3 regions of the Lysinibacillus sp. NPDC094403 genome follow, and region 2 is predicted to be linked to each of the others. Evidence: riboswitches for the same ligand, from Rfam matches in the RefSeq annotation. Region 2 holds a riboswitch; each other region holds the start of a gene.
What was found. A riboswitch is a leader RNA that binds a small molecule or an ion and turns the genes downstream of it on or off. The one in region 2 is predicted to bind cobalamin.
Positions count from the first base shown of each region.

Region 1: linked by a shared signal. The riboswitch ahead of cobT (nicotinate-nucleotide--dimethylbenzimidazole phosphoribosyltransferase) and the one ahead of ACQKMV_RS12490 (hypothetical protein) in region 2 are both predicted to bind cobalamin.
Region 3: linked by a shared signal. The riboswitch ahead of ACQKMV_RS18280 ((2Fe-2S) ferredoxin domain-containing protein) and the one ahead of ACQKMV_RS12490 (hypothetical protein) in region 2 are both predicted to bind cobalamin.

Region 1 is NZ_JBNNTL010000001.1:801,117-811,496, forward strand. It holds gene add (adenosine deaminase) at 1-723, opposite strand, end outside; purine riboswitch at 790-888, opposite strand; cobalamin riboswitch at 1,808-1,984, shown strand; gene cobT (nicotinate-nucleotide--dimethylbenzimidazole phosphoribosyltransferase) at 2,100-3,155, shown strand; gene ACQKMV_RS03610 (trimeric intracellular cation channel family protein) at 3,304-3,909, opposite strand; gene ACQKMV_RS03615 (aminotransferase class I/II-fold pyridoxal phosphate-dependent enzyme) at 4,184-5,434, shown strand; gene ACQKMV_RS03620 (MerR family transcriptional regulator) at 5,831-6,205, shown strand; gene glnA (type I glutamate--ammonia ligase) at 6,288-7,622, shown strand; gene ACQKMV_RS03630 (hypothetical protein) at 7,841-8,275, opposite strand; gene ACQKMV_RS03635 (YjiH family protein) at 8,868-10,223, shown strand; gene ACQKMV_RS03640 (hypothetical protein) at 10,369-10,380, shown strand, end outside.
Region 2 is NZ_JBNNTL010000007.1:7,902-18,281, reverse strand. It holds gene ACQKMV_RS12540 (hypothetical protein) at 1-163, shown strand, start outside; gene ACQKMV_RS12535 (hypothetical protein) at 352-552, shown strand; gene ACQKMV_RS12530 (thymidylate synthase) at 607-816, shown strand; gene ACQKMV_RS12525 (Rrf2 family transcriptional regulator) at 920-1,336, shown strand; gene ACQKMV_RS12520 (NAD(P)-dependent oxidoreductase) at 1,406-2,035, shown strand; gene aspA (aspartate ammonia-lyase) at 2,231-3,649, shown strand; gene ACQKMV_RS12510 (methyl-accepting chemotaxis protein) at 4,156-5,406, shown strand; gene ACQKMV_RS12505 (DUF4181 domain-containing protein) at 5,537-5,968, opposite strand; gene ACQKMV_RS12500 (amidase family protein) at 6,516-7,982, shown strand; gene ACQKMV_RS12495 (DUF2268 domain-containing putative Zn-dependent protease) at 7,958-8,200, shown strand; cobalamin riboswitch at 8,361-8,544, shown strand; gene ACQKMV_RS12490 (hypothetical protein) at 8,790-9,554, shown strand; gene ACQKMV_RS12485 (GTP-binding protein) at 10,055-10,380, opposite strand, start outside.
Region 3 is NZ_JBNNTL010000014.1:98,318-108,697, forward strand. It holds gene ACQKMV_RS18260 (precorrin-8X methylmutase) at 1-393, opposite strand, end outside; gene cobK (precorrin-6A reductase) at 406-1,167, opposite strand; gene ACQKMV_RS18270 (sirohydrochlorin chelatase) at 1,164-2,078, opposite strand; gene cobJ (precorrin-3B C(17)-methyltransferase) at 2,093-3,763, opposite strand; gene ACQKMV_RS18280 ((2Fe-2S) ferredoxin domain-containing protein) at 3,768-4,139, opposite strand; cobalamin riboswitch at 4,278-4,464, opposite strand; cobalamin riboswitch at 4,820-5,004, shown strand; gene ACQKMV_RS18285 (energy-coupling factor ABC transporter permease) at 5,324-6,070, shown strand; gene ACQKMV_RS18290 (energy-coupling factor ABC transporter substrate-binding protein) at 6,072-6,344, shown strand; gene cbiQ (cobalt ECF transporter T component CbiQ) at 6,350-7,120, shown strand; gene ACQKMV_RS18300 (energy-coupling factor ABC transporter ATP-binding protein) at 7,120-7,956, shown strand; gene ACQKMV_RS18305 (S8 family peptidase) at 8,213-10,380, shown strand, end outside.

The DNA.
Region 1 (10,380 bases), on a different contig from region 2:
AACTACCTGTCTTTCTTTAACAATCTTATAAGCCTCGGCACAATCTTTAATAAATACTCCGTGTCCTATTCTTTCAGCACCCAACAGTTCAACAGCCTCTAGAACGTTTTTACCAATTCCTGTTTCACCGGCATGAATAGTGACTCTGTAGCCATATTCTTTGGCTAAAGCGATTGGATCTACGAATTTTTCACAAAAGCCTTCTTCTTCGGATGCACATAGGTCAATTGCCACTACACCTTTTCCAAGGAACTTTTTCCCCTTTTCAACCACCTCGAATGCACTTTCTACAGACATCGTCCTCATGCAGGACAGGATTATATTTCCCTTTATTTCGAAACAGCTTTCAGCGTCTCTCATCCCATCTATAACAGCTTGAATAACTTCTTCAACGCCAAGACCTTGTAATATGTGAAGTAACGGGGCAAATCTGACTTCTAAATATTTCACATTTTCCATTGTTGCATTCTCAAATAGCTCAAAAGTAATTCTTCTTAAGTTCTCCTTAGACTGCATTACTATATTAGGGAGAAAAAATCTTTTTAAATACTCATCAAGGGATTCGCATTCTAACGGAGCAATCAGCTCCTTTTGTAGTTCATCCTTATCAAAAGTGGGTAACTGAATGCCTTCCTTCTGTGCAATATCGATAATAGTTTCAGCCCTAAGGCTTCCGTCCAAATGACAGTGTAGTTCAATTTTTGGCAATGCTAAAAAGTTCATTTTTGACCTCCTGAAATAAATTATTAGATTTAAAATACAAAAAAATTCCTGACCACAAAGAAAATACAAGTATTGTACTTTCTTCGTAATCAGGAATTTCGGTTCCTGGTAGAGACCCCCAAACCATATTATTGGGGTTATACGAAATATTATTGAATTCATTAACGATTTTTAATATGATAATAAAAAAATTTCGGATTGTCAACATGGTCCCTAACACCTATAAATCATTGTGTTTATTCTAAAAGAATATTCTACCGAAAAATTCCATTCACCTTTTTCAACAAATCTGCTTCGGTAGCACAAAAAGCGATTGCTCTAATTGGACAATCGCCCTCATTAGTTTAAGTGAACTCATTCACAATATTATAAACCACATCTTCCTTTCTTGTTGACCTAGTTGTGGCAAGAATTGTAGCAGCAACTTGCATCGGAGCTTGTGAGTGGAACTGGAATAGTACCACTTTGTGCAGCTTGTATCGGTGGAGTTATTGCTTGTTTTAAAAAATAACCATTATATTCTTTAATTGAGTAAATTGAATCATGTATTTTTGCTTACTGACATACTATAAAAAACAATTAAAGAGAAAAGGAACCAATAAAACTAAAATAGAACCTATACCAAAAACAGAAATCACTTTTATCTTGTCTTTTTTTATGTCTTTCTTCAACATAACACCACCTAACGCACAATTGTAGTTAACTTAAAAAGTACATTATATGATATGTTTTACAAATTAATACTAACATTTTTTTCTGAATGTTCATACTATAGTTTGCTTATCTAGCCGCTGTTGCTTGTTGAGTTATTTGGATAAATTTGCATTTAAATTGTATGTGTAATTTTTCTAATGCTTTCAAGAATGTGTGGAGTGCACGAAATAGTACTTAAAAAAATTTAAGATATAGGAATGATTGAAGTGATTGATATCCAAAATTCTCTTTGTCAGAAGATCTTTAAAATTAATGGTGATTATCAATGTACGTAAGTTCAGAATCTATATGTAACTCAGAAACGTTGAAAAGAAATATACAATTTCACTAATATATTGACACAAAAACCACTTTGTCGTAGATTTAAAGTAATTGCATAAAAGCATTAGGTGCCCATTGCGGGAGAATAGGGAATAAAGTGAAAAGCTTTAGCGGTCCCACCACTGTAAAAGGGAGTTTCATAGAGAATGCCACTAGCATCGTTCTGGGAAGGTTCTATGAAATGTTGAAATTGAGCCAGGAGACCTGCCTATCTGCTTCGATTATATAGACGATGGAAAAGTCTGTAGTTTATTTGTTATGGAATAAACTACAGGCTTTTTATTTTTTTCTCTAAATCATTCTTCAAGTAACAAGGGGCAAAAAAGAAAGGGGAAATTTTCATGCAATTATTACAACAGACGATTCAAAACATTCAAAGTGCTGACAACAAAATGATGGAGAAGGCAAGAGAACGTATAGATGGACTTTGCAAGCCTCCTAGCAGCTTGGGGAAACTGGAGGCCTTTGCTGTGCAACTATCCGGAATTACAGGAGACCTATTTCCTGCGATTGATAATAAGGCGGTAATTGTCTGTGCAGCAGATCATGGTGTTTGTGATGAAGGGGTGACATCTAATCCACAAAATGTGACGGTCTTTCAAACATTAAATTTTCCTAGAGGAGGAACTGGTGTCTGTGCTATCGCAAAAATCACAGATGCAAAAATTGTCACAGTAGACGTTGGTGTAAAAGAGGATATTCCACATGATGCCGGTGTTATCATAAAAAAAATTAAATATGGCACGGACAATATGGCAAAAGGTCCTGCTATGTCAAGGGAAGAAGCCGTTCAATCTATTGAAGTAGGAATTGAAGTAGCTACGGAAGAAATTAAAAATGGGATAAATGTACTCGGGACAGGTGAAATGGGTATCGGTAATACAACACCGAGTGCTGCCATATTATCGGTTCTACGTGAGTGTCATCCGAATGAAGTGACGGGCTTCGGCGCAGGAGTTGGACCAGGAGGGATAGAACATAAAGTCGATGTCATTCACAATGCCATTACATTAAACAAACCAAATCGTCATGATGCTATTGATATTCTTGCGAAAGTTGGTGGGTTAGAAATAGGTGCTATGGCTGGAGTGATACTTGCTGCTGCCGCACATCGCAAACCTGTTGTTATTGATGGCTTTATTTCTACCATCGCTGCCCTTATTGCATATGAACTCGAACCAAAAGTAAAAGACTATATCATTCCTTCTCATGTCTCTGAAGAACCAGGTGCAAAAATTGCAGCCGAAATGCTTGGGGTAGAACCAATGCTGCATATGAATATGCGATTGGGAGAGGGCTCTGGTGCCGCTTTAGCATTTCCTATTTTGGACGCAGCATGCTCCATGATGAAAAATATGGCTACATTAGAAGAATCTATGTTGCTGTTAGAAAAGTAATTTTATTAACCTTCACATATTCTTAGGTGCTTATGGTTGCACGCTGTTGTGATGAATAAGGAATTAAATATAAATAATCAAAACAACAAAACAAGCCCAAATAATTGATATTTGGGCTTGTTATTATGCAGCGATGTAAGGAAACAAGCTATGCTCGATGTAACTTCCGCAACGGTAATCGCCATCTCTTCGTATATGAAAGTATTCTTAGTACTGTGATCACGCCAAATAATACATATAAAAAGATATCCCCGGAAAATAGTTGAAGTCCAACGATTAGCCCGGCTAATGCTGCCCAAACACCATAGACTTCATCACGGAGGACTAATGGTTGTCGTCTAGCTAATAAATCACGAACAATTCCACCACCTGATCCTGTTAAGACAGCAGCAACAATAACCGCACTAATAGGCATATCGAGCTTCACAGCATATAGGGCACCCTGAATCGCGAATGCTGATAATCCAATAGCATCAGTGAAATTGCCCCAGCGATGCCAATGCTGAATGAGTCGATGTGGAAAAATGAAAAAAATTGTAATTGCTGCAATAGCAATTTGGAACATCATATCTTGCCCCCACAGTGTTGTTACAGGTAAACCTATAAGTAAGTTTCGTATAGCTCCACCACCGAAAGCAGTTACGATACCGAGTATATATACACCGAATAAATCGTATTCTTCCTCCATTGCAATTATTGCCCCGGAAATAGCGAAGGCAATTGTTCCGATGATACTAAAAACCTCCCAAGCCAACCCTTTCACCCCTTATGTGAATAAATCATTTCATGTTGTAGTAGATTACATACTAGAAAACTTTAAAGTTACCTTTTTGTATCTAAAAGTTTTGCAAAGAAAAGCATCGAACGAATTATCAGATACTAAGTATTCTATTATAGTAGGACATACTAGATTTAGTCCGAAATTTAGCTTAGCGCATAATGTAATTAGAAACAATAGCAAGTTTTGCAGGTAAGCTCACAAATTGTTAAGATAAGATTTGAACAAATGTGAAATGGAGAAGAATATAATGACTTTTACAACCAATTTAACTGAAGAAACAATAGCATTAGCTGCTAAAATAGAAGAGAAGGTACGCCTTTTTCATGCGAAGGTAGAAGACATGGCGTTCTTCAATCAACAAAAAGTGCTTGCTGCGTTTCGAAAGCACCAAGTAAGTGATTATCATCTGCACCCGTCTAATGGTTATGGCTATGATGATGAGGGGCGTGACAATCTAGAACGCGTTTATGCAGAGGTCTTTGGAGCGGAGGCTGCCATTGTACGTCCACAAATTATTTCTGGTACACATGCAATCACACTTAGCTTATTCGGAGTACTACGTCCTGGTGATGAATTACTTTATATTTCGGGTCAGCCGTATGATACATTGCAATCAATAGTCGATGGTGGCGATAAGGATACTGGCTCATTAAAAGATTATAAAATCGGTTATAGCCATGTGGATTTAATCAATAATCAAGAAATCGATTGGGAAGGTGTGGCAGCTGCAATTACACCAAACACTAAAATGATTGCTATACAACGTTCGAAGGGCTATGCAACACGCCCGTCCTTTACCCTTTCACAAATTGCAGAAATGTGTGCAAAAATCCGTGAATTAGCACCAGATGCAGTTATTTTTGTTGATAATTGCTACGGTGAATTTGTTGAGGCACAGGAACCGATCGAGGTTGGGGCTGATTTAATGGCAGGTTCGCTCATTAAAAATCCTGGTGGAGGCTTAGCGAAAATTGGTGGTTATATTGCGGGTCGTGCAGATTTAGTTGAGAAATGTGCTTATCGTATGACATCACCAGGTATTGGTGCTGAAGCAGGAGCAACATTAAACACGCTTGGTGATTTCTATCAAGGATTTTTCCTTGCACCACATGTTGTATCTCAAGCATTAAAAGGTGCCATTTTCACAGCTGCTATGCTAGGAGAGATTGGTATGAATACATCACCAAGGTATGATGCTAATCGTACGGATTTAATTCAATCGGTTTCTTTCCAAACCGCGGAACAAATGATTGCTTTTTGTCGTGAAATTCAAGCAAACTCACCAATTAATGCGCATTACGCACCGGAGCCAGCGTACATGCCTGGCTATGAGGATGATGTCATCATGGCAGCTGGAACTTTTATTCAAGGTTCAAGTATTGAGCTTACAGCAGACGGTCCTATTCGTCCGCCATTTACAGCATTTATTCAAGGTGGATTAACATATGAGCACGTAAAATTTGCTATTTGTAGTGCTGTTCAAAAAATCCAAAAATAGGTAACGAAAAACTATTCAAAACTTCCATTTTGAATAGTTTTTTATTTATGGACGAAAAGATGAAGATGACATTTGTTAAAGCGTATGCCATGTATCTTCATTCAATAGAAGACTCCTACCTCTGAAGGTGGTGAAATGAATGCTGATGTGGTTCCCTTTCAGTGGGGCTAACACCTACTGAATGAAGAAGCACAGAAAACATTTGTTGCCCCGACGCCCCTAGGAAAACGCAAAGTCGGAACAGAAATCAACCACATGTTAGGATATTAAGTTTAGTTTTTTACAATTTTTCATCATTTCAAAAAAATATTTTATTCCGTGTCAGGAAACCTCACATGAGTGGTTGACAGTGTGAATTTTTCGTTATATTATTAGCAGGTATTGGAGGGGAATTAAATGAGTCGTGAAATTAGACGAACTATGCCGTTATTATCTATGAATATTGTAATGCAATTGACCGAGCTTTCGGCACGTCAGATTCGTTATTATGAAGAACACCATTTAATTGAGCCGCACCGAACAGAAGGCAATCGTCGAATGTTTTCATTAAATGACGTCGATACATTGTTGGAAATTAAAGATTACTTGGAACAGGGCATGAACATGGCAAAAATTAAAAAGCTGTTCGCTAAAAAGAATGAACCTGTTTCAACAGATGAACCAGATTTAAGTGACAAAGAATTACGTCGCGTTATGCGAGAGGAAATGCGTCAAGCGCAGCGCATGCAAAAATCATCCATCCGTCGTGGGGATTTATCTCGATTCTATTAATAAAAGGTAACATCGTTAATTGCTTTATTAATAGGGTAGGGTAATGATATAAGCTAGACAATTAATAGGAGTGTGGAAAACTGTGGGTAAATACACAAAAGAGGACATTAAACGTCTAATCGAAGAAAAAAACGTAAGCTTTATTCGTCTACAATTTACGGATATTCTTGGCACAATCAAAAATGTTGAGATTCCTGTAAGCCAATTAGACAAAGCTCTAGAAAACAAAATGATGTTTGATGGCTCATCCATTGAAGGCTTCGTACGTATTGAAGAATCAGATATGTATTTACATCCTGACTTAGATTCTTTCGTAGTGTTCCCTTGGACTTCTGAAAAAGGGAAAGTAGCACGTTTCATCTGTGATGTATACACTGCTAAAGGCGAGCCGTTTGCTGGTGACCCACGAAACAATTTAAAACGTATCCTTAAGAAAATGGAAGAAATGGGCTTCTCAAGCTTCAATTTAGGACCTGAGCCAGAATTCTTCTTATTTAAATTAGATGCAAAAGGTGAACCGACATTAGAAGTAAACGACCACGGTGGTTACTTCGACTTAGCACCAACTGATCTTGGCGAAAACTGCCGTCGTGATATCGTTTTAGAACTAGAAGAAATGGGCTTCGAAATTGAAGCATCTCACCATGAGGTAGCTCCTGGCCAACACGAAATTGACTTTAAATATGCAGACGCAATTACAGCTTGTGACAATATCCAAACGTTCAAATTAGTTGTTAAAACAATTGCTCGTAAACACGGTCTACATGCTACATTTATGCCAAAACCATTATTCGGTGAAGCTGGCTCTGGTATGCACTTCAACGTTTCATTATTTAAAGGTAAAGAGAATGCATTCTACGATGAATCTACTGAACTAGGTCTTTCTGAAACAGCAATGCAATTCATGGCAGGTGTCCTTGCTCACGTTCAAGGCTTCACAGCTGTGACAAACCCAACAGTTAACTCTTATAAACGTCTTGTACCGGGTTATGAAGCTCCATGTTATGTAGCATGGTCAGCTCAAAATCGTTCACCACTTATCCGTATCCCTTCAGCACGTGGTCTTTCAACTCGTGTAGAAGTACGTTCTGTGGATCCATCTGCTAATCCATATTTAGCAATGGCTGTTATTTTAGAAGCTGGTCTTGAAGGTATTCGTCACAACTTAACACCACCAGCTGCTATTAACCGTAACATCTACGTAATGTCTGATGAAGAGCGTAAAGCGAATGGTATCGCAAACTTACCACCAGCACTTGACGATGCTTTAGCATTACTTGCTCAGGACGAAGTAGCTCAATCAGCTTTAGGTGAGCATATCTATGCAAACTTTAAAGAGGCAAAAGAAATCGAGTTTGACATGTATCGTACAACAGTACACCAATGGGAACGCGATCAATATTTAAAAATGTACTAATTTAAAAGCGTTGGAGCTGTGAGGCTCCAACGCTTTTTTGTGTGCCCCTATTACCGAATGGGCGTTATGCATTAAAAGTATTTGGAGCTGCTGGATTAGAATATCTTATCGACCCATAACTTTGTATCAATTCAAGAATGGACTAATGACGAGATTCTAATCTACACTAATAGTAAGAAAGCGATAGGGAAGACATAAAGCCCCATCGCTTTCTTCTATTAATAGCCCATATGATGATGGCCCATGTGATGGCCCATATGATGACCCATAGGATCGCACATATGATGGCCCATATGGTGACCCATATGATGGCCCATATGATGACCCATATGATGATGGCCCATGTGATGGTGTCCCATATGGTGATGTGGCATATGGCACGGCTCAGGTGGCATCTCGCAAAGTGTATGAGTTTCGCAACATTCATCCACTACACACTCAGTGCAAGGGAAATGATATTGATGATCAATTATATGTTTGTTAACTGTTTTAATATGTGCTGGTTGTACATGAGGTACGACCGTATGGATATAATTAGTGCGAACAAATTCCTCTGGCGGTAAAAAATGTGGTGGATCAAATTGAGTTGGGCATGTTTGTGGTGGACAACAATGTGGACCTTCATGGTGATGATGATGCATACGTCTATGCATGGTAAAACCTCCTGTTTTGATAAGTTGTGGTTCATAATTAACATATGAGATGAAAGACAGTATGGTCTATTTGTATGCCTATTAAGGGCTGGTTAAATCTCTTAGGCAATCAAAATAGGTATGATTTAATGTAGAGTTTAACTAAACTTTAACTTCTTTCAGTAAGTGTTTTTGTAACGTAAGTGAAACGGCAGTTACGTTTGTCTTAAAGGTAATGATACAAAGAAGAAATGCGGATAATTAGAAGAGAATACTAACAATAACAATTTTTTTTAGATTGAATAAAAATTCATTTTGCTGTAGAATTAACCGATGTATTGTTGGTTTACGATATTTTTATAGCTATGATTTAATGAATAGAAATTTTGCTTTGCGGATGTTAATTATAAAAAAGTAGTGTTTGGGCATTCCTTTATTACTTTTTAGAGGGGTGTTTTTTTATTTGATCCGTTTTCTATCTTTATCTCGCAGAATAAAGAAATTCCCACTGATTAAAGTACAGATATACATTTCTTGGCGGTTTTAAAGGACATAACTAACAAGCTTGATGTATAAAACTTCGAAAAAACCAAGAGAAATGAGGCTTTAAATTATGAAAAAACACCCTACTTCTACATACTTTTTCTTCATAATTCCGTCTCTTATTGGTGTCCTATTATTTATGACACCAGTCTTAACGGAAGATGGATGGAAAGTTCCAATTGCTATTTTAGCAAGTTTACTAGCAGGTTTTGTTGCTCCGGTTATTAGTTATTTTACTATAATTATGTTTGCGATTTCGGCAATTGGATCACTTATTGCCAAATTAATTCCACGAAATAATACAAAAGAGCCTAGTATTTTATATACATTATTTTATGTAAATTGGTTTTGGACAATTATTAGAGTCATCGGTTTAGTATTTGCCTCAATGGTTGTCTTTGATTTTGGACCATCGGCGATTAATAATAAAAATACTGGTGGATTATTAATGAACCCAGACGGTGGTTTAGTAACATTTTTATTTACGATTTTCTTATTTGCTGGAATACTATTACCATTTTTAACAAACTTCGGATTACTTGAATTTTTCGGAACGATGATGGTAAAAATCATGCGTCCGCTCTTTAAAAGCCCTGGTCGTTCATCGGTTGATGCACTTACATCGTGGGTTGGTGATGGAACAATTGGTGTTCTTATGACGAGTAAGCAATATGAAATGGGGAACTACACGAAAAAAGAGTCTGCCATTATTGCAACTAGTTTCTCTGTAGTATCTATCACATTCTGTATCGTAGTATTAGATACAGTGCATTTGTCACGCTATTTTATTCCATATTACTTAACGGTTGTGCTTTGTGGTCTTGTGTTAGCGGTAGTTATGCCACGAATTTTCCCGCTTGCTAACAAAGAAGATACTTATATCGACGGTACACCAGTAGATTTATCGCGTGAGGAATTACCAGAAGGTTATAATTCTGTGTCACATGGCTTAGAAAATGCTTTAGCCGTTGCGCATGCAAATCGTGACCCACGTCAATTTCTGAAAGATGGAATTAGAAATGTTTTGGATTTATGGGTTGGTGTAGCGCCGGTTGTTATGGCATTTGGTACGGTTGCTTTAATGCTTGCTGAATTTACTAATATTTTTGCAGTTTTAGGAAAGCCGTTTGAACCTATTTTAACAGTGCTTGGTTTACCAGAAGCAGCTGAGGCAGCGCAAACAATGGTTGTTGGCTTTGCTGACATGTTTTTACCTTCAATTTTAGGAGCAGGAATTGAAGCTGACACTACTCGATTTGTGATTGCTGTCGTTTCTGTTACACAGCTTATCTATATGTCTGAAGTCGGTGGACTTATTTTAGGTACAAAAATTCCACTGAAATTTTTAGATCTAGTTGTTATTTTCTTAATGCGTACGATTATTTCACTACCAATCGCAGCAATAGTTGCACATTTACTTTTTTAGACTTATAAGGCAATTGTTCGAATTTAGTGCGAACAATTGCTTTTTTTAAATTCACTCTTAATGATAAAAAAGAATAAATAATAGTTGACACATAAATTCATTGAGTTGGGAAAAACTACACTTAAAGTGATACTGAGGTGATAAAATGGACAGAATT
Region 2 (10,380 bases):
GGCTAGAGCGACGGAAAGAATGGCCAGAACGACGGAAAGAAGAGTCAAAGTGACGGAAAGAATGGCCAGAGTGACGGAAAGAAGTGAAGGCGACGGAAAGAATGGCCAGAACGACGGAAAGAAGAGTCAGAGCGACGGAAAGAAGAGTCAAAGTCGTGGATAGAACCGTCAAAACGACGGATAGAAAAGCCGAACTCGCAAAGCGCAAGATAAAACGCCAAAAGAGAGATTCTTTTTATTTAATATAGAACTTAATTCCAGTAATATTATGAAGAATGTTTAAATTTATGAAAATATTTCCGATATAAGTTTTAATCTGGAAGTCTTAATAAATATTTAGAGGTGAATGATGTGAGGAGATCATTGATTTTTCAAATAGATGGAAGAGGACGTGAGCAGCGTTTAAGGACGAACTTGCTTACGAATATTTCTCAGCAAAAAGAGGAATCTATTCAACAACATGAGCTTTCACACATCTCTACAAAATTAACGCAGGAGCAAATACATAAAATGATGCAAGTCATTGAGGAAATTCGCCTTAAACGTTATTAAGAAAGACTATAAATGTAAGCGCCTTCTACGCTATAATAGCTGAGGAGGTGTTTTATGATGAATGTGATATTTATAGAAGCGTTTACAGGTGCAGAGCTTTTACAGATGGTGTCACATGATGTGGCAGGCATTTTAGCTGCGGCGCAGGGGGAAAGTGTGACGTTTCCAGTTGGCCATTTTAAGTATGAATTCCATAACTTAGACTTTTACGAGGAAAATGGAGAAATACGACAAGAATTAGTCATTTACGTAAAGAAAATATAGTTATCGTATAACGTTCTTTAAAATAGAAAAAATAAATACAGGTACAAATAATTGCTTTTATTTAAACCTGTAACTATAATAGTTACAACAGGTGGTGATACATATGGTGAACAGTCGATTTTCGGTAGCGATCCATATACTTTCGCTTATTGCAACAACATCTGATAAAAGCCAGCTGACATCTGATTTCATCGCAGGGAGTGTGAATACGAATCCGGTTGTCGTGCGACGTATGATCGGGGTGCTAAAAAAAGCGGGCTTACTAACGTCACAACCAGGAATTGCAGGCTATGACTTGTTAGTAGAGCCAAAAGATTTAACGCTATTAGCCATTTACCATGCGATTGATGGGCCAGAACAGCTATTTGCGATTCATGATGAGCCAAATCCAGCATGTACGGTTGGTCAAAAAATCCAACATACATTGGAGGGTGTTTATACATCAATTTGGAATGCAATGGAAGAACAACTACAAGCACAAACTTTACAGGATGTGCTAGATCAACTTCGTTTAAATTAACGAAGTCGGTCTTTTGTATCTAACCTGTAACTAAAATGGTTACAAATGAAAATAGGAGGAATTATAATTATGAAAATTGCAGTTATTGGCGCAACAGGGAAAGCAGGAAAAAAAATTGTGGAGGAGGCACTACAACGTAGTCATGATGTAACTGCGATTGTGCGTTCGGCTTCAAAAATTACGGCTAGTATTGATGTTATTGAAAAAGACGTTTTGGAATTGTCACAAGTAGATGTAAAAGGCTTTGACGTTGTTGTGAATGCTTTTGGTGCTCCTTTTGGTCAAGAGGAATTACATGTGAAAGTTGGCCGTCATTTAATTGACATTTTCACTGGTATTGATACAAAATTATTTGTTGTCGGTGGTGCGGGTAGTCTGTTTGTAGATCCAGACAAGACTGTACGCGTAATGGATACACCGGATTTTCCAGAAATGTTTTACGCGACAGCTAAAAACCAAGGAGAAAATCTAAATGACTTACAGCAATCTACTATTATTTGGACATTTTTAAGCCCATCTGCTTTCTTTGATCCAGAGGGTTCACGTACAGGTAGCTATACTATAGGAGAAGATCATTTATTAGTAAATACTGCTGGGGAAAGTTATGTTAGCTATGCAGATTATGCCATTGCGTTGTTAGATGAGATTGAAAATTCAAAGCATGTAAACAGCCGTTTTACAGTGACTTCTAATAAATAATGGAAACCGAGCGTAAAAACTGCGCTCGGTTTTTATCTTCATTCGACATATCTTTTTTGCTCGAAAGTGAAGCGGCAGCTACAATTACGCCAAGGCGAAATGATTATTTTTCGTTTTCGGACAATTGACTGTTTACAATACGAGATTAATTAGCTACTATCAAGTGTGAGTATTACATAAAAGGAGACGACAATTATGTCCACACAACGTATAGAAAAAGACTTTTTAGGTGAACGTGCCTTACCAAGCGATGCTTATTACGGTATTCAAACTCTTCGTGCAACTGAAAATTTCCCAATTACAGGTTACACGATCCATTCAGCGCTTATTAAAGCAATGGGTATTGTTAAAAAAGCAGCTGCTTTAAGTAATATGGAGGTACACCTACTTTCAAAAGAAATCGGAGATGCAATTGTCGAGGCTGCACAAGAAGTTATTGATGGTGAGTGGGATGCTGAATTTATCGTTGACCCAATCCAAGGTGGTGCTGGCACATCCATTAATATGAATGCCAACGAGGTTATTGCTAACCGTGCCTTAGAGATTTTGGGCAAAGAAAAAGGGGACTACCATACAATTAGTCCAAACAGCCATGTTAATATGTCACAATCAACAAACGATGCTTTCCCAACAGCAATTCATATTGCTGTGTTGAATTTAATAGATGAACTACTTCTTACAATGGAAAACATGCAAGCGGTGTTCCACCAAAAAGCGGAGCAATTTGCGCATGTTATTAAAATGGGTCGTACGCATTTACAAGACGCTGTACCGATTCGATTAGGGCAAGAATTTGAAGCATATTGCCGTGTTATCACTCGTGATATTGTGCGTATTCGCCAAACTCGCCCAAATTTATATGATGTAAATATGGGAGCAACAGCTGTTGGTACAGGATTAAATGCATTTCCTGACTATATTCAATCAGTTGATGTTCATCTTGCTGAAATTTCAGGTTTGCCGCTTAAAGGCGCTACACACCTGGTGGATGCAACACAAAATACCGATGCTTATACAGAAGTATCTGGCGCATTAAAAATCTGTATGATTAATATGTCGAAAATTGCTAACGACCTTCGTTTAATGGCATCTGGACCACGTGCTGGATTAGGAGAAATCGTTTTACCAGCTCGTCAACCTGGATCGTCAATTATGCCAGGGAAAGTAAATCCTGTTATGCCAGAGGTTCTTAACCAAGTGGCCTTCCAAGTAATTGGTAATGACCATACAATTTCTTTAGCATCAGAAGCTGGACAATTAGAATTAAACGTAATGGAGCCTGTGCTTGTCTTTAACTTAATTCAATCAATTAGTATTATGAATAACGTGTTCCGAGCATTTACACAAAATTGCTTGAAGGATATTGAAGCAAACGAAGATCGCATGAAAGAATATGTGGAAAAAAGTGTTGGTGTGTTAACAGCAGTGAACCCGCATATTGGCTATGAAGTAGCTGCACGCCTTGCGCGTAAAGCAATCCTATCAGGTCGTTCAATTCGTGAGCTTTGCCTTGAAGAGGGTGTACTAACGAAAGAAGAATTAGATTTAATTTTAGATCCATATGAGATGACACATCCAGGTATTGCAGGATCAAGTATTATGAAATTAAAATAATTTATTATGAAAGCACTTTGTCTATAGCAAAGTGCTTTTATATTTTGTGAAAAATAAAATGGTCAGGGGCAATCTTGGTGAATGAGCGCAAGCGAAGCGGGTAGAGGAACGGAGGCTAAAAGCATCACGTCCTGTTTTAACGCCTTCGTGACCAACCTGGTCGCTTTCGCGCAAAAACCATTTGCTGCTGCCGCTTCGCTTTCGCGCAAAAAGCATCTGCCGCTGCCGCTTCGCTTTCGCGCAAAAACCATTTGTTGGCACGACGCCCCCAGGAAAGTGCCCAGTCGGAGCGGAAACCAACCCCTCGTTTTGCTGAAGAGTCATACTTTTAGATCATAACTTTATTGACGCAATATTCTTTCAACGACATAAAAGCACTTTCTCTAAAGTAAAGTGAGCTCTATGTTTCTCTGTTTTTACAAAAGATGGGCTTTTTTCTAGGAATTTTGGTATATTTAAACTATAATAACAACATTAGAATAATAATATAGTTGGGGGAGTTTAGTATGAGTTTACGGAAAAGAAGTATAATTGGCTTTTCTGCTTTAAGTGTTCTTATGGGTGTCATTTTAATTATTGACCTTGCAAATGTAACTTCATTAAATTGGATTTCCACTTTATTAACGATAATTGGAACGACTATGACGATTTCTTATATTTTCTATGTGAAATATAAAATTATTAAGCCAATTAATCAATTAGCTGCATCCGCTCAAGCTATAGCTGATGGGAATTTTCATACTGCTCCTATTGAGATAAATTCCAATGATGAGATTTCGAAGTTAGCTCATGCGTTTATAGAGATGAAAGAACAATTACATACGATGACACAAGAAATTGCGAGTAGTTCTACAGATTTATCAGCGAGCATAGAGGAGCTATCAGCAAGTACAAATGAAATTACAAATGCGGTTAACGAAGTTGATTCACAAATGGAAAATACGTCTGAGGGGCTTAAGAAAGCAGCTCAGTCTGCAAATGAGAGTGCTATTGCAATGCAGGAAACTGCTGACGGTATTGAACGTATTACCGTGGCAACGCAAGACGTTTTTGATCATGCAAAAGAAGCAAATGACATTGCAGGCAACGGTGCGGAAATTTTACACGTAGCTAAAAATCAAATGGAGTTTATTTCAACTTCCACTGAAAAAACAAGTGAATTAATGCAACAATTATCAAGTAAAATGACAGATATCAAGTCTATGACAGATATGATTACGGCTATTACAGATCAAACGAATTTGCTTGCATTAAATGCAGCGATTGAAGCGGCGCGGGCTGGAGAGCATGGTAAAGGTTTTGCAGTAGTAGCGGAGGAAGTTCGAAAATTGGCAGAGCAATCAAAGCATTCTGCTATTCAAATTGTCGAACTTGTTGTTGGCATTGAAAGCGATACAAAACAAGTGGCTACCGCTGTCGAAGAGGACTTGAAAAACGTTCAACAGGGCGTCTATGTCATTGATGAGGCTACAAAGTCGTTTGGTACAATCTCTCAGCATGTTAGCAAAATGACGAACCAGCTTGAGGATATTTCCGCAACAGCAGAAGAGCTTTCAAGTAGCTCGAATGAAGTGACAAAATTAGTATCGACAATTGCAAACGGAATGGATAAATTATCTAATTATACTGAGGTCATTCTGCAGTCAGTTGATGAGCAAAGTGCCTCTATGCAGGCGGTCAACACGGTGGTGTCGGAAGACTTATGTGTACAAGCTGAAAATTTACAAAAGCTTACACAAAGATTTAGTGGACAATAATTGAAAGAACTATATTACTTAATAAAAAAGGGCTATTTTGCAGGAATAAATTTTCTGCGAAATAGCCTTTATTATTTTATACCAAGTGCATTGATTTACCGGTGTTATCAACTGCTTAATAGATTCGGTATTAAACATTAAATAAGCCGAAAAAACCAGTTGTTATCACCAAAAATACTATGCTGATCATAAACATCAGTTCTGCGATAGTAGCAAGAAAATCTCTTTTATTATCCGCGTATTTCCATTCCATAAATGCTCGTAACATTTCAGATGTTACTAAAAAGACAATTAATATAAACCATGTTTTGAAAAACCAAGGAATTCCAATTGTGTCATTGTATATCGTGTAATAAGAACTTATTAATAATAGACTTGTAAAAATTATTCGTACAGACCAATCTAGTTTTTTATGTCTTTCGTTAATGTGATTATAAGAAAACCATTTCTTTCTTTCGACACCTAACAGCTTTCTAATGATAAATCCAAAAATACTAATTACTAAAACAAGCACAATTAGAAAAAGCATTAGTGTTCCAAATTGGATATTAATATTATTCAATTTCATTCACCTCTCAACCTGATCTTTTCTTGAGATAGTAGCGCCAGATTATTTATGTACTCTTATTGCTTGAACAATTAATGAAAATCCTATAATACATAAACTCCCTGATAAAACATGAAGGGTAATATTCCATCCTTCACTGACTTTTTGAAAATATTTGATATATAAAGACACGCCATATATGCACATTGTGACACCCCAAATACCTCTAAGCTTCTTCATATGATCCCGTTCCCACCCATTTCTAAACTAACTGAAAATTTTATCTGTATAGAAAGTGTAGCACATCAGATCATTATTTGGTAATTAATTGGAGAGTGTGAGACAAACAGAAGCACAGGTTATATACATAAACTTAAGCCATTAGATTAATATGTGTGGGGCAGTTTAACATTTATGTTTACACGTTAACTACTTGTCGAGCTTTGAGTTAGCATGCATACTTATCCGACTGCGGGTGGCTGAGGAGGCTTTGAAATTTAATTATGTTTTAGGTATAAATTGATTTTTTGGTATAATCTTGAAAGAAGGGTGGGGAACATGAATGGAGAAATATTTTAATAGTTTTCTTAAAGAAGAATTGTCAGTAATCGATATTCAGAAAGCTATGGTACAAGGTGATATAACATCAAAAGAATTAACTATGTATTATTTACACAGAATTGCTAACTATGATCAAGGTGGACGAAAAATTAATTCTATGCTTGAAATTAATCCTGAAGCGATATTTATTGCTGAAGCTTTAGATGAGGAAAGAATGACGAAAGGGACTAGAGGGCCTCTACACGGAATTCCGGTTGTTTTAAAAGACAATATCGAAACGAAAGATTTTATGCATACTAGTGCAGGCGCAATAGCATTAGAAAACTATTTAGCTAAGCAAGATGCATTTCTAGTAAAAAAGCTTCGTGAAGCGGGGGCTGTAATTTTAGGGAAAGCAAATATGACTGAATTAGCGAACGGTATGTCGAGTACGATGTGGGCAGGCTATAGTTCTCGAGGTGGACAAACACTTAATCCTTATGGTGATCCAGAACTTTTTGTAGGAGGATCTAGCACGGGCTCGGCAGTAGCAGTAGCATCGAATTTTTCTGTTTTATCAATTGGAACTGAGACAGACGCCTCGATATTAAATCCTGCTATTCAAAATTCAGTTGTCGGCATAAAACCGACTGTTGGGCTAATTAGCCGACGAGGCATTATACCGTTTACTTACTCTCAAGACACAGCAGGGCCAATGGCTAGAACAGTAACAGATGCAGCTATTTTATTGGGAGTATTAACAGGAGTAGATCAAGACGACGTCGCTACATATAAAAGTGAAAGAAGGTTATTTAAGGATTACACCAGTTTTTTAGATGCTACAGGATTAAAGGGCGCTAGAATTGGAGTGTATAATAATGCCCCGAAAGCTTATTATGACTCAGGAGAATATGATGAAACACTTTTTAATAATGCAATTCAGGTTATAAGAGAGCAAGGAGCCGTTATTATTGAAGACATCGAGATTCCTTCTTTCCATAGAGACTGGAAATGGGGAGTACCGCAATATGAATTAAAGCATAGTTTAAATAATTTCCTTGTCAATCTACCTTCACACATGCCTGTACATTCTATCTCTGAGTTAATTCAATTTAATAAACTATCGAAAGAAAACTCGTTGAAATATGGGCAGGATAAATTGGAATCGAGAGAGTATTTACCGAACACGTTAAGAGATCCTGAATATTTAAATGCAAAATTAGAGGATTTGTATTTTTCTCAAGAGCAAGGAATCGACTATACATTAAAAAAATATGAATTAGATGCGATTATCTTTCCATCATATATAGGTTCGACAATTAGTGCAAAAGCTGGTTATCCGTCTATTGCCGTCCCAGCAGGGTATATGGAAAATGGGAGACCATTTGGCATAACTTTCGCAGGAACTGCATTTAGTGAAGATGTTCTAATAAAACTCGCATTTTCATTTGAGCAAGCAACTAAATTACGAAAAGCTCCGAAGATGTAATAAGAACCTCTGGTAGACAAAGTAAACACCGTAATTCTCGGACTTACGAAATTATTATGGGAGGTAACGGCCTTCCAAGTTTATATGGTTACGGTGTAGGCTATAAATTGGTTAAATCCTATCTTGATTTGAACCCAACTTTAACACCAGAGGAATGGACTGCCCTAAGTTCAAAAGAATTTTTTGAAAAAGGAAATTACCTCGAAAACTATAATTAACAATTTTTTATGTAACACATTTTGGGAAAGAAAATAGCTAGAAGATAAAGAACAAGAAACTGGAATATATTGTGTCATTTGACTTAGAAAATACACTCCTTTACAATTGAATTTAATAATCTAATAGGAATGTGTAGTCACTAGGATTCCTATGACAACTGAATAGCGTGAAATAATAGGTGTAAATTGCGTGCAATTTACTTAAAAGGGAAATCGGTGCAAATCCGACACTGTCCCGCAACTGTAAATGTGAGCGACTTTTCAAATACCACTGTTTAACGACGGGAAGGGGAAAAGTAGCGATGATCATAAGTCAGGAGACCTGCCTATTATGAGTACACACCATAACCCTACGAGGAATAGGAGGTGGCATGTTGACAAAACAGAATGCTCTGTTCGTCACTGTACGTCAAACGCCCAAGATAAAAGAAGGTATTTGCTATCAAGCTAATTCTTTCATATTTGGGCATTGTTTGACTTTATGTGATGAACGAAAGAGATAGAATGAAGGATTTCCTCGGTTAATAGGAAATCCTTTTTTTACTGATGACTTCCGTTTTGAAAATATGTACGAAAAGAGGATGCACGTATGAAGAATATTCATGTATGTACAGCACAGCAATCGCAATATTTAGATATGAAAATTTGTAAACAGCCACGCACTGAAGTTTCAAAGAAAGCTACAACAAGAATGGTTGTAGAATCACTTGTTGATCAATTAATAGCTAGCAATCTTATTAGTAATGAACGATTATTTGAGCAAATTCTATATAACAAAGACATTATTTGGATTCAAAATGAAAGTATTAATGGGCACCTTTTTGCAAAGGCAAATATTACAGATCAGCTTAAAACAAAAACAAATAGTTTTATGATGTATATGCCGACAAATCCAATTGTGTATGAGGTAAATGGTGAGCATTACCATTTAATTACACGCATTGATTCGACTCGTGCAAAACCAAATTTAGAGCGACTTTCCCAAGCTCCAAAGCCAATACTAAGTGCTGCCCGTGCTAATGATTTATTGTGTTCGATAGTAATGCGCTTTTATGAAACATATTTAGAGGATTTATCTCAAGTAGCTCATAAAGACAAAAAACTGATGAATTTTGTAGAGCGAGAGTATTATCAATTTTTAGAAGCAGTGCAGGAACTAAATGATTATCATTTAAACTGGCACCCACGTGGTAACGGTCATGAGCTATTGTTAGCATTGATTGATAAATTGCAACTATTGAAAAGTCGACCTGGCAAGGTTTTAATTGATTTTTCTAATTCCCATAGCTACGTTCTAGTGGAACCTTCATATCGCATGTTCAAACAGGCACAGAAAAAAGTACAAGCTTTATAAATTGAATTAGCACGAGATGAAGAAGAATACCCGCGAAAGCAGAGCAAATACCCGCGATAGGGAGTAGAATACCCGCGCGAAGCAAGAGAATACCCGCGGAAGCAGAGTAAATACCCGCGCGAGGGCAGAATATCCGCGGAAACAGAGCAAATACCCGCGAAAGGAAGTAGAATACCCGCGCGAAGCAAGAGAATACCCGCGGAAGCAGAGCAAATACCCGCGAAAGGAAGTAGAATACCCGCGCGAAGCAAGAGAATACCCGCGGAAGCAGAGTAAATACCCGCGCGAGGGCAGAATATCCGCGGAGGCAGAGCAAATACCCGCGAAAGGAAGTAGAATACCCGCGGAAGCAGAGCAAATACCCGCGAAAGGGAAGAGAATACCCGCGCGAGCGCAGAATACCCACGCGAAGCAAGAATCCCCACGATAGCACAGTAAATCCCCACGAAACATAAAAAACAGGACAATGATATATAACAAATCATGTCCTGTTTTTAAATTTACTTAATACAATGCATAGCTTCCTCTGCTTCATGCCATGGAACGGAGTAGCCCTTGCCTTTTGCACAAAAAATGCTAGAAGATGTATATTCAGGGTCGGCGTTCTTATCGTAGCCAATTTGCGCAATAATGTCTTCTGTATTGTGACACATATCATAACCATCAAATTGTAGAGAAAGTACGCCCTTACCATTGGTGTAGGCGGCAAAGGTTGTACTGTAGCTCATAAATGTTGCGACAGGGGCTCGGCCAGTTAAAATCGCATCATTTTCAGTTAAGATTGGCGCGTCAAATGTACCAGCAGCTTGCTGAATGTCGGTCATCA
Region 3 (10,380 bases), on a different contig from region 2:
TTTAGCTGCCTTTTGCATAGAAATAATCGCACGCGTAGTGTTTTGTTTTTTCGCTTCAATCGACACATCTTCATCTGCAATATAGCAGTGTAAATCGCCACCATGTTTTTGGAAGCGTTTTTTCCCTGAACCACTTTCAATCATTTGCACATCTGCAATGACATGGCGACCAGCAAGAATTGATTTAATCCCTGCTTCAAGCGCACCTGGTGTAATAATTACGCTACGTCCTAGTTCAAAGTCAGCAGAAGCATGAATGATGCGACGTACTACTTTCCACTCATCCTCTGAGAAATTATGCTCGCCCATCTCCTCTGCAATAATAGAGAAACTGTAATCGTAAATTTTATCTGGGTCTACTGTTAATGGTTTGAAATCTGTTTTAAAGTCCATTTGTATTGCCTCCTAAAGTGTGTTTTGTACAGCTTGTAATACATCTTCAAATGTAGAATATTGCTGTCCGTATTTTATATTTGGTCTTGCAATTAAAATTGTTTCAATGCCACATGCAAGGGCAGCCTCAAGCTTTTCATCCACCGAGCCAACCTTGCCGCTTTCTTTTGTAATCATCAATGTCACATCATATTGACGAAAGAGGGCTTCATTTAATTCCTTTGAAAAAGGTCCCTGTATGGCAACAATATCTCTTTGTGCCACACCAAGTGCTTCGCATTTTTCCATATTATCGAGTCGAGGAAGCATACGCGCAATTACTCGTGTATTTTCTAAACCATGTAACACCTTTGTAAAAGTCGCCAGCGTTTTACTGCCCGTCGTTAGCATAATGACACCACGTTTTTCCGCTGCTAAATGGGCTGCCTCCTGGTAATCTTTCACAACCGTAATTAGTGAATGGGCATAATGCTCATGTGCACGTTCATAGCGAATATACGGAACATTCGCTTGCTCAGCTGCCGCCATCGCATTTTTTGAAGCTTCTTCAGCAAATGGATGAGAGGCATCTACAACTAAACGGTACCCTCGCTCTGTGATAATCGTCGCCATTTCCTCCGCCGTTAATCGACCGACTAAATGAGGAAGGCCTACTTCTGCAAGGCTTGAAGCGGCTGATTCAGTAACGACCGTAGCCGTCACAGCATAACCTGCTGACTGTATTTCAAGTGCTAGATTCCTAGCATCGCTCGTCCCTGCTAACATGAAAATCATTTCACTGGCTCCTCTTCATGGTGGTGATGATGGTCATGGTCGTGATCATGCTCGTGGTGATGGTGGTCATGGTCATGATCGTGATGGTGATGATGATGCGCATGTCCATGCACTGCCGCATAAGCACGATAATTTTCTAAATCTTGCTTACCTGTTGATGTACCATTTACAGCTTGCTCAATACGCTCTAATAGCACATTTTGCAAACGCTCATGATAGCCAAAATAGTTGGCAATTTGAATATCACAGTCAGCATATTTTTCGTTAAATTGCTTACACATACCATTCATACGTTCCATTAGGATACCTGTGAATAAAAAGTACGGTAGCATAATGATTTTTTTAGCACCAAGTTTCACACAGCGCTCAATTCCTTCTTCAACACGTGGATCTGTAACACCCATAAAAGCGCTTTCTACATACTGAACCGGGAGTTTTTCCCATAATAGGCGTGTAATTTTATAAAAATCACCATTTGCAGCTGGGTCACTGCCGCCTCTTGCAATTAATAAAATGGCAGTATCCTGATGTTCTTCTTCAGCATTAAAGCCGATTTCTGCTAAACGGTCTTCTAAAATAGCGAATATTTCGTCATGGATTCCGATTGTTTGACCGTATGTGAACGTTATATTTGGATAATGCTCACGTGCATGTTCGATTTCTGCTGGAATATGTAGTTTTGAATGTCCAGCATGAAGAAGAATAATCGGAATTACATGTACCTCTGTAGCACCCTTTTTCACACAGTTCGTAATACCTTCTTCAATATTTGGCGAAGCGAACTCTAAAAAACATGTTTCTACTAAAAAGTTATCATCAATGCGAGGTGTCATTTGCTCGATAAACGTGCGTACCTCATCATTTCCTGCAGCTAAACGGCTCCCGTGGCCGACAAATAAAATTGCTTTCATCTCATTACTCCTCACTAGTCGCCGCATGGAGCTGGCTCTACTTTTATTTTTGAAGACATATCCTGATACGTAAAATGTAGGATCTTTTTCACACGCTTGAAGTATTTAAACAAACGTTCATTTGGATGCGCATTTGCTTTATATTCTTCGATAATGTCGGTGATAAGTGGTATGAGCTGTTCAGGCTCTAGCCCCTCCACAACTGGCTGGGCCGCATGTGCTGTACGACCAACCGGCTTGGCACCTATAAAAACATCAAATTTACTTTTACGATAAACAATTCCAATATCATCGAATACCGCTCGATAACACGCCATACCGCAGCCGTTAAAGCCAATATTTAATGTTTTCGGTAACGACATACCACCAAGCTTTGCTTGAATCTCTTCAGCATACGGAATCGAATCGTACTTTTCTCCATAACAGAAGTCACAAGCCTTTAACGATAACACGTCACCAAGTGGTGCTAGTAAAAAGCCCACTTCACGAAGCTTTGCTGTAATCTCTTCAGGTTCAGACGTTGGAATTTTTAAATGAATTTGATGGTCAGGTGTATACTCCATCGTTCCTTCCTCACCAACTACCTCAGCTAACGTCATCATTTGTTGAGGAGTAAAAAACTTATTGGCTACTCCTGGACTAACAGCTAATTCAAAAACAGATTCGATTTTTTGTTGAACGAGCTTAGGTGTTACTTTCACAGCGCTCGTTCCCTTCACCATTGCAAGAGCAGCTGTCGCCAATTCAAGTGACGATTTTTTAGACTTTGGTTGTGGTGTTATATCTAAACTGGGCTTAATACGATTGGCATTAGGATCTGTCGCAAAATCATTACGCGCTGCTCCTGTTTCTTGATTCATCGCCCATGGTTCATTTTCTTCCTTAAGTCGTTGATGTGGTCGTAACGGTTGTTTTTCTTCACCAAGTGTATATTTGCGCTGATAACCACGTGGCGTAATCATTTTATTGTCGTAGAAGAATGTTGTTGAATTCCCGATAATAACTGTAGTTAACATGCCGATATCATGTTCAAGCATTTCTGCTAAAGTCGTCATCGTAATTTCCTGACGGTCACGATATGCGCTTTTCACAAGTCCAACCGGCGTATCTGGTGAACGATATTCTAATAAAATTCGTTGTGCCTCAACGATTTGTCTCGTACGACGTCCACTTTTTGGGTTATAAAGTGCAATAACAAAATCCGCCATTGCTGCTGCTTCTACTCGCTTTGCAATTAAATTCCAAGGCGTTAAGTGGTCACTTAAACTAATGGTACAGGCGTCATGCATAATCGGAGCACCTAGTAAACTTGCACACGAATTAATAGCAGAAATACCTGGAACAATTTCTACCTCGACACCAGTTGCTTCCGTCCAGCCTAGCTCGATTAAAACCTCATACACTAATCCTGCCATTCCATAAACACCAGCATCACCGCTGGAAATAACAGATACAATACTTCCAGCCTCCGCTTGGCGCACAGCTTCCTGTGCTCGCGAAACTTCCTCTGTCATACCAGTACTAATAATCGACTTTGCGCTAACTAAATCCTGAATAAGTTCAACATAAGTTTTATAGCCTATGATCATATCACTTTGTTGTAGTGCCTCCACAGCACGATTCGTAATATGTTTAAAATCTCCAGGGCCAAAGCCAACTACGAAAATCTTACCTTTTTGCGCCATTTTGTTACCCCTCTTTCACCTTTTCAATACCTTTAATGGCTGTTGTCTGTGCTGTACGTTGTAACGAACCTTCACGCAATGTAAAGACATGCTCATTATGTAACGCTTCATGATTTAGATCTTGCACAAGTGCCTTCGCATGCTCCGTTGTCGGCACGCGATACCAATTCCCTTGAGGATAAGCAATGACAACACAAGCATCCTTACACCTGCCATTACATCGGGTCCTCGTTGTATGTATTTCCTTATCAAGTGCTAGCAATTGTATTTCATCACGGATTGCCTGTGTAATGTCCTCTGCATCTTTTTTCATACAGCTACTACCGTTGCAAATAAAGAGATGCGTTTTCATCCCCTCTAAATTCCATGTTGTCATAATCGTTCTCCCCTCATTTGCTTTTAGGAAAAAGAAAAACCTTTACTCTAGACGAAGAGTAAAGGTTTAGTAGAAGCCAAATAAAAACGAATATATAAGAGTACTCGCTTTCGCTTCAACTTCTCCCTCCGAAAAGTTTGCATGCAGCATCACATAAGCAGGTTTCCTGACTTAAGCTTCCTTTTACTTTCGCACCTTCCCATTTTTTATAAATGGTGGCCTTTGCGATTTCATCAGCTATTACAGTAGCGGGGGCTGTATCGGATTTTCACCGAATTCCCTATTATCTTGAAAATATTCAAGCACTTATGGACGTTTTATATGAATTTAGTTTTAACTTCTTTCAGCAAGTATCCAAACATCCGCTGAAAGAAGTTAAAGCCTCCGGCGGATGTCACAAAATCGGAAAGGAGTTCTTTATGCAAGCACAAAGCCGATTCCGGACGCAATTATGCCGTGGCATAATTGATTTTGATAAAACTGTTTCTATCATAGCTTATTTTTTTAAAATTTCAATATTTCTTTCTTAATTTGTGACATTTTTATTAATTATTTTTAGAAAAATGTGACATTCCTTTTCTATTTATCCGAATTTTCGACATAGAGACTAAATTAAAAATTTTTTCACAAAAAGTATAGCATATTTATGGAACATCATGTTACACTTTGTCGTGAAATCTCACAACTTCATCTTTTTCGGTGCGAATTGTTCAGCATTTCGCTTAAAAGGGAAGCCGGTTTAAATCCGGCGCGGTCCCGCCACTGTACTAGGGAGTTTTATAGATTATGTCACTGTCCAAAGGATGGGAAGGCCTATAAAACGTTGAACTAAAGCCAGGAGACCTGCCGAAAAATATGTGATCGTTTCAACCTACGAGGATGGGTGTGCGGCTTAGCAGATTAGAACTTATTTGCTTTTTTAGCTATGCACTTTTCCACAAACGGAGAAGTGCTTTTTTTTCATTTAGAAGAGACTCCATCTCAAGGTAGTAGATGAGTACAGATATGGTTCCAGCCGGACCAAAACACCTAATGAATGAAAAAAAGCCTCCGGCGGATGTCACGGATTTTGAAAGGAATGAATTGTGCTTGCACAATTCAAAATCCGGACGCAATTACGCCAAGGCGAAATTGTATCGATCGCATACTAATTCGAAAAATTTTAATGTGAGGAGGAGAGATTTTTGAAATTCTCAGGTTGGAAGCTTAGTTATTTCTTATTGGCATTTTTATTCGTGCCAGATCGTGCATTTGCGATGCATATTATGGAGGGCTTTTTGCCAATCGAATGGGCAATTTTTTGGTGGGTCGTATCAATTCCATTTATTATTTTAGGATTACGTTCTATTCGAAAAACCATTGATGAAAATCCTGAAACAAAAATGATATTAGGTCTTTCGGGTGCCTTTGCCTTTGTGCTATCAGCTTTAAAAATCCCTTCTGTAACAGGAAGTTGCTCACACCCAACAGGAGTTGGGCTTGGGACAGTTCTTTTTGGACCATTAGCGATGAGTGTTATCGGGACAATCGTATTATTATTCCAAGCTTTACTTTTAGCTCATGGTGGACTTACAACTTTAGGTGCTAATGCCTTTTCTATGGCAATTGCTGGTCCTATTATTGCTTATTATGTTTTTAAGGGCTCTCAAAAAATGGGGTTATCATTTTCAGTAGCCGTATTCTTAGCAGCAATGCTTGGTGATTTAGGTACATATGTTGTCACTTCTGTACAATTAGCACTTGCCTTCCCTTCTGAGGTCGGTGGCTTTATGGCTTCATTCACAAAGTTTGCTGGAATTTTCGCGTTAACACAAATTCCTCTTGCTGTTAGTGAAGGAATATTAACCGTTATCGTTATGAACTTCTTGAAGAAATACAATGTAAGTGAATTAAAAGCTTTACGTGTTTTCTCAGCAAAGGAGGTACACTAACATGAAAAAAAACTTACTGCTCATAGCAATTGTTGTGTTATTAGCAATCGTTCCCCTATTTATTCAAAAAGGTGCAGAATTCGGAGGGGCTGATGGCGAAGCGGAAGCAGCGATTAGTGAAATAGATGCAAGCTACGAGCCATGGTTTGAAAGCTTTTGGGAGCCACCAAGTGGTGAAATTGAAAGCTTATTATTCGCACTACAAGCTGCTATTGGCGCTGGATTTATCGGCTATTTCATCGGCTTAATGCGCGGCAAACATAAAGAGGGTTAAACGCTATGTTACTCATTGATAAGTATGCTTATATGAACAAACTAGCGTCTGTTCATCCGCTAGAAAAAATGACGTTATCCCTTGGACTACTTTTATTGTCGCTTATCATGAGAGATGAACGAATTTCACTCATTACATTTATTGTGATGAGTGCTTCTATCATTTTAGGCGCAAAAATCCCTACAAAATATTATGCAAAATTACTATTGCTACCAGGATTCTTTTTACTATCAAGTTTAGTATCAATTTTAATTTCTATAGCGCGATCAACTAGCACGCTACCAACGCACATTTGGTCATTTTCACTTAATAGTTGGACGATTTTTATCGGCAGTGCGAGCCTCGTGACAGCTCAACAGCTTTTTTTCATCGTCCTTGGCAGCATCAGCTGTTTGTATTTTTTAATTCTCACAACATCAGTCCAATCTATTTGTTACGTCCTACGACAATGGCGACTTCCTACTCTATTTGTAGAGTTAGTAGAGCTAACGTATCGGTTTATTTTTATCTTTTTAGACAGTATGCAAAAAATTCATCTTGCCCAGCAGGCTCGTCTAGGATACAGCTCCCCTATGCAGTGGCTTCGCTCAGTATCAATGCTGATTGCAGCTTTACTTGCTGAGATGTTCCAACGAAGTCGTGAGTTAAACAATGCGATGGAAGCACGTGGTGGCGAAACTGTCTATTGGCAGGAGAATGTTACCTATAGCATGAAAAACTGGCTAGGTATTTCTGCTATTTTTATACTCCTCATCATTTATGGAGGTTTTTTCTGATGACAGACTTATATTTTGAATTAACACATTTATCCTACGCTTACGCAGATGGAACTCATGCCTTAACAGATATTACACTTCAGATTCCAAAGGGAAAAAAAATTGCTTTGCTTGGTCATAATGGGGCTGGAAAATCAACATTATTTCAGCATCTGAATGGAATTTTGAAACCTACCGCTGGAAGTATATCTTTTTGTGGCAAAGAACTTAATTATAGTAGAAAAGCATTAAAAGAATTACGTCAACAGGTTGGTATTGTATTTCAGGATGCTGACAACCAGCTTTTTTCTGGTACAGTGAAGCAGGATATTGCATTCGGACCATTGAATCTTGGCTGGACAACTGAAAAAATTGAAGAAAAAATTACATGGGCTGTCGCTCAAACCGAAGTTGAAGCATTGTTAGATAAACCCATACATTTTTTAAGTGTTGGACAGAAAAAACGTGTCGCTATGGCAGGAGTACTTGCAATGGAACCATCTATTTTATTATTAGATGAACCGACAGCTGGACTAGATAATTATTATAGTGCACAAGTTTTACAGTATTTAGCTACGTTAGAGAACGGTGAACGAACAATTTTACTGGCAACCCATGATATCCCATTAGCCTATGAATGGGCAGATCAAATAATCGTGATGGAAGCTGGGAGAATTATTTATAATGGGGATCCTGTTAAAATGTTCTATCAAGCGGATCTGCTTGAGAAAGCCCATCTTGAACGCCCATGGGTCTTTGAAATGGCCATTGCCTTACAAAATAAAAATCTATTTGAGAAAAACATCAAAATGCCTCGTTCGAAGGAAGATTTACACAGACTTATTGAGCAGCTGTAAGATAATTTTTGGCCCTAGTTGATACTTTTCAATTGCGACTGAACCATCTCCTACGCTAATTTAACAAAGCTGTAGGAATGGTAGAGGTTGCCTGTATTATCTCCCTTCTACATATTTTTATCATCTGTAAAATATAATGGAAATATATAGAATGGTACCTTTGGGAATATATATACAATTTACGAAACTTTTCTATTACTCATTCGTATTAGTATAGATGACCCAATTATTTAAGACATCCAAGGAGGGAAAACAGTTGAAGAACTGGAAGAAGAATTCAATCGCTATAGTAGCGTCTGCAGCACTAATGGTTCCTACTACTTCTGCCTTTGCTGAAGCACCACAAAAAGCAGCAAAGAACCAAGAGTTAGTGAAAGTTGCTAGCAATAAGGATCAATTATCTAAAAATCAAAAAGAATGGATTAGTAAGGATACTATTATCGTCAAGCATTCCAATCTTGATAAGAATGTGCACAAAAAAATTGGCGCAAAAGTGATCCGCTCTATTCCTTCATTAGGATACGATGTTATCCAACTAAACAAAGGAACAAATTTAGAAAAAGCAGTTTCATTTTACGCGAAACAGAAAGGGGTTAAAAATGTATCCCCAAGCTATGTGTATTATTCCTTCGGTACAGAGGTAGATCCAAAGAAACAGGATATGTATCATTTGAACCTTCTTCAAATTGATAAAGCACTAGAATTAGCTGGCAACAATGATGTAAAAGTAGCCGTTATCGATGGTGGTGTGGATTTTAAGCATCCAGATTTAAAATCGCAAGTGTTACCGCCATTTAATGCAGCAGCCCCTGCCAATAATCCTTATCCTAACGACCACGGAACACATGTGGCTGGAATTGTTGGTGCAGCAAAAGATAATGGGATTGGAGGCCATGGGATTAATCCAAATGCTAAGATTCTTCCAATTGATGTATTTAACGGAAAAGAAGGTACTACTGATTACTTCATAGCACAAGGAATCCTTTACGCGATTGAGCAAGAAGCAGATGTTATCAATATGAGCCTTGGCGGCTATGGAGAATCTCCATTAGTGAAGGAAGCTGTTCAGAAAGCGATTGATAAAGGCATTACCGTTGTAGCAGCTGCTGGTAATGAATCGACAGATGAATACTTCTTCCCTGCTTCATACGAAGGCGTTATTAGTGTAGGCTCTACGAATGAAAGAAACAAACTATCAAGCTATTCAAACTATGGTCCATCAGTTGACCTAGTAGCTCCAGGTGAAGATATATACAGTACAGTACATGATGAGAAAAAAGGCTCATCATTTGCAAAAATTAGTGGAACGTCGATGGCATCTCCCGTTGTTGCAGGTGTGGCATCCCTACTAAAATCAAAATATCCAGATTTAAAGCCTTATGAAATAGAAGCTATTCTCGAAATGACCGCAAAGGATTTAGGTGACAAGGGCTATGATCTTACATATGGACATGGTCTGATAGATCCTGTGAAAGCATTACAGTTTAATATTAAGAATCTACCAAAACAGTATTCTGAAACAAAAGAAGAGCGCTTGAAAAACGCAAAAGTCCTTAAAAAAGATACCTTAAATACCGAAAAAGGCGAATTCAAGTTACCGGATGAAAAGAAATGGTACAAGGTTGATCTAGACGCAAAGGAATATGCTCAACTGACATTAAAAGGTGCAAACAAATATGATTATGCATTTGATTTGTACTTCTATCCTGAAGGTCATAACGAAGAAGTAGAACCAATTAACGTCAATGATGTTCGCGTAGGCAAACAAGAAGGTTACCTATATGAAGCAGATCAAAAAGGAACCCTTCTGATTGGGGTTAAAGATCGAAATGGCAGCTATAGCTCAAAGGGTGACTCTAACTACGTCTTCACGGCTCAAACGACTAAAAAATTACCAATTGATGCATTAGATATGGAACATATGGAGAAGATTGAAAAATTCCCATTCAGTACAGCCGGGAAGAACTATACCCTACTTTCTGAAGATCATATAGGTGACAAAGATTATTTTACATTTTCAGTGAATGAACCAACGACACTGAAATTTGATTTAACTGGGATTCCAGGTGTTACTGCATCCATGGAGCTTTATCGAAAAGAAGACTTAGTTAATGTTCCGACAGAGAAAGACGATGCTGAAGGATTAAATGAGGCCTATCCAATCCGAGCATCTTACGGCACGGATAAAGGCGATGGAGTAAACTTAGTTGTTGATGCTATGCCAGATGAAGAGTATGTAATAAGCGTATCTAATAAAAACAGTAACAAGTTTTCACTTGATATGTTCTTTAGCGGTGGTATTAAAACTGAAGAAACTATTAGTGAATCAATCATTCCTTACACATTAAAAGGTGAAGTCGTAACCCTTCCTAAAGATGAAGACGGCCTTTCATTAAATGGAGGAATGCCAGAAAACAACGTACA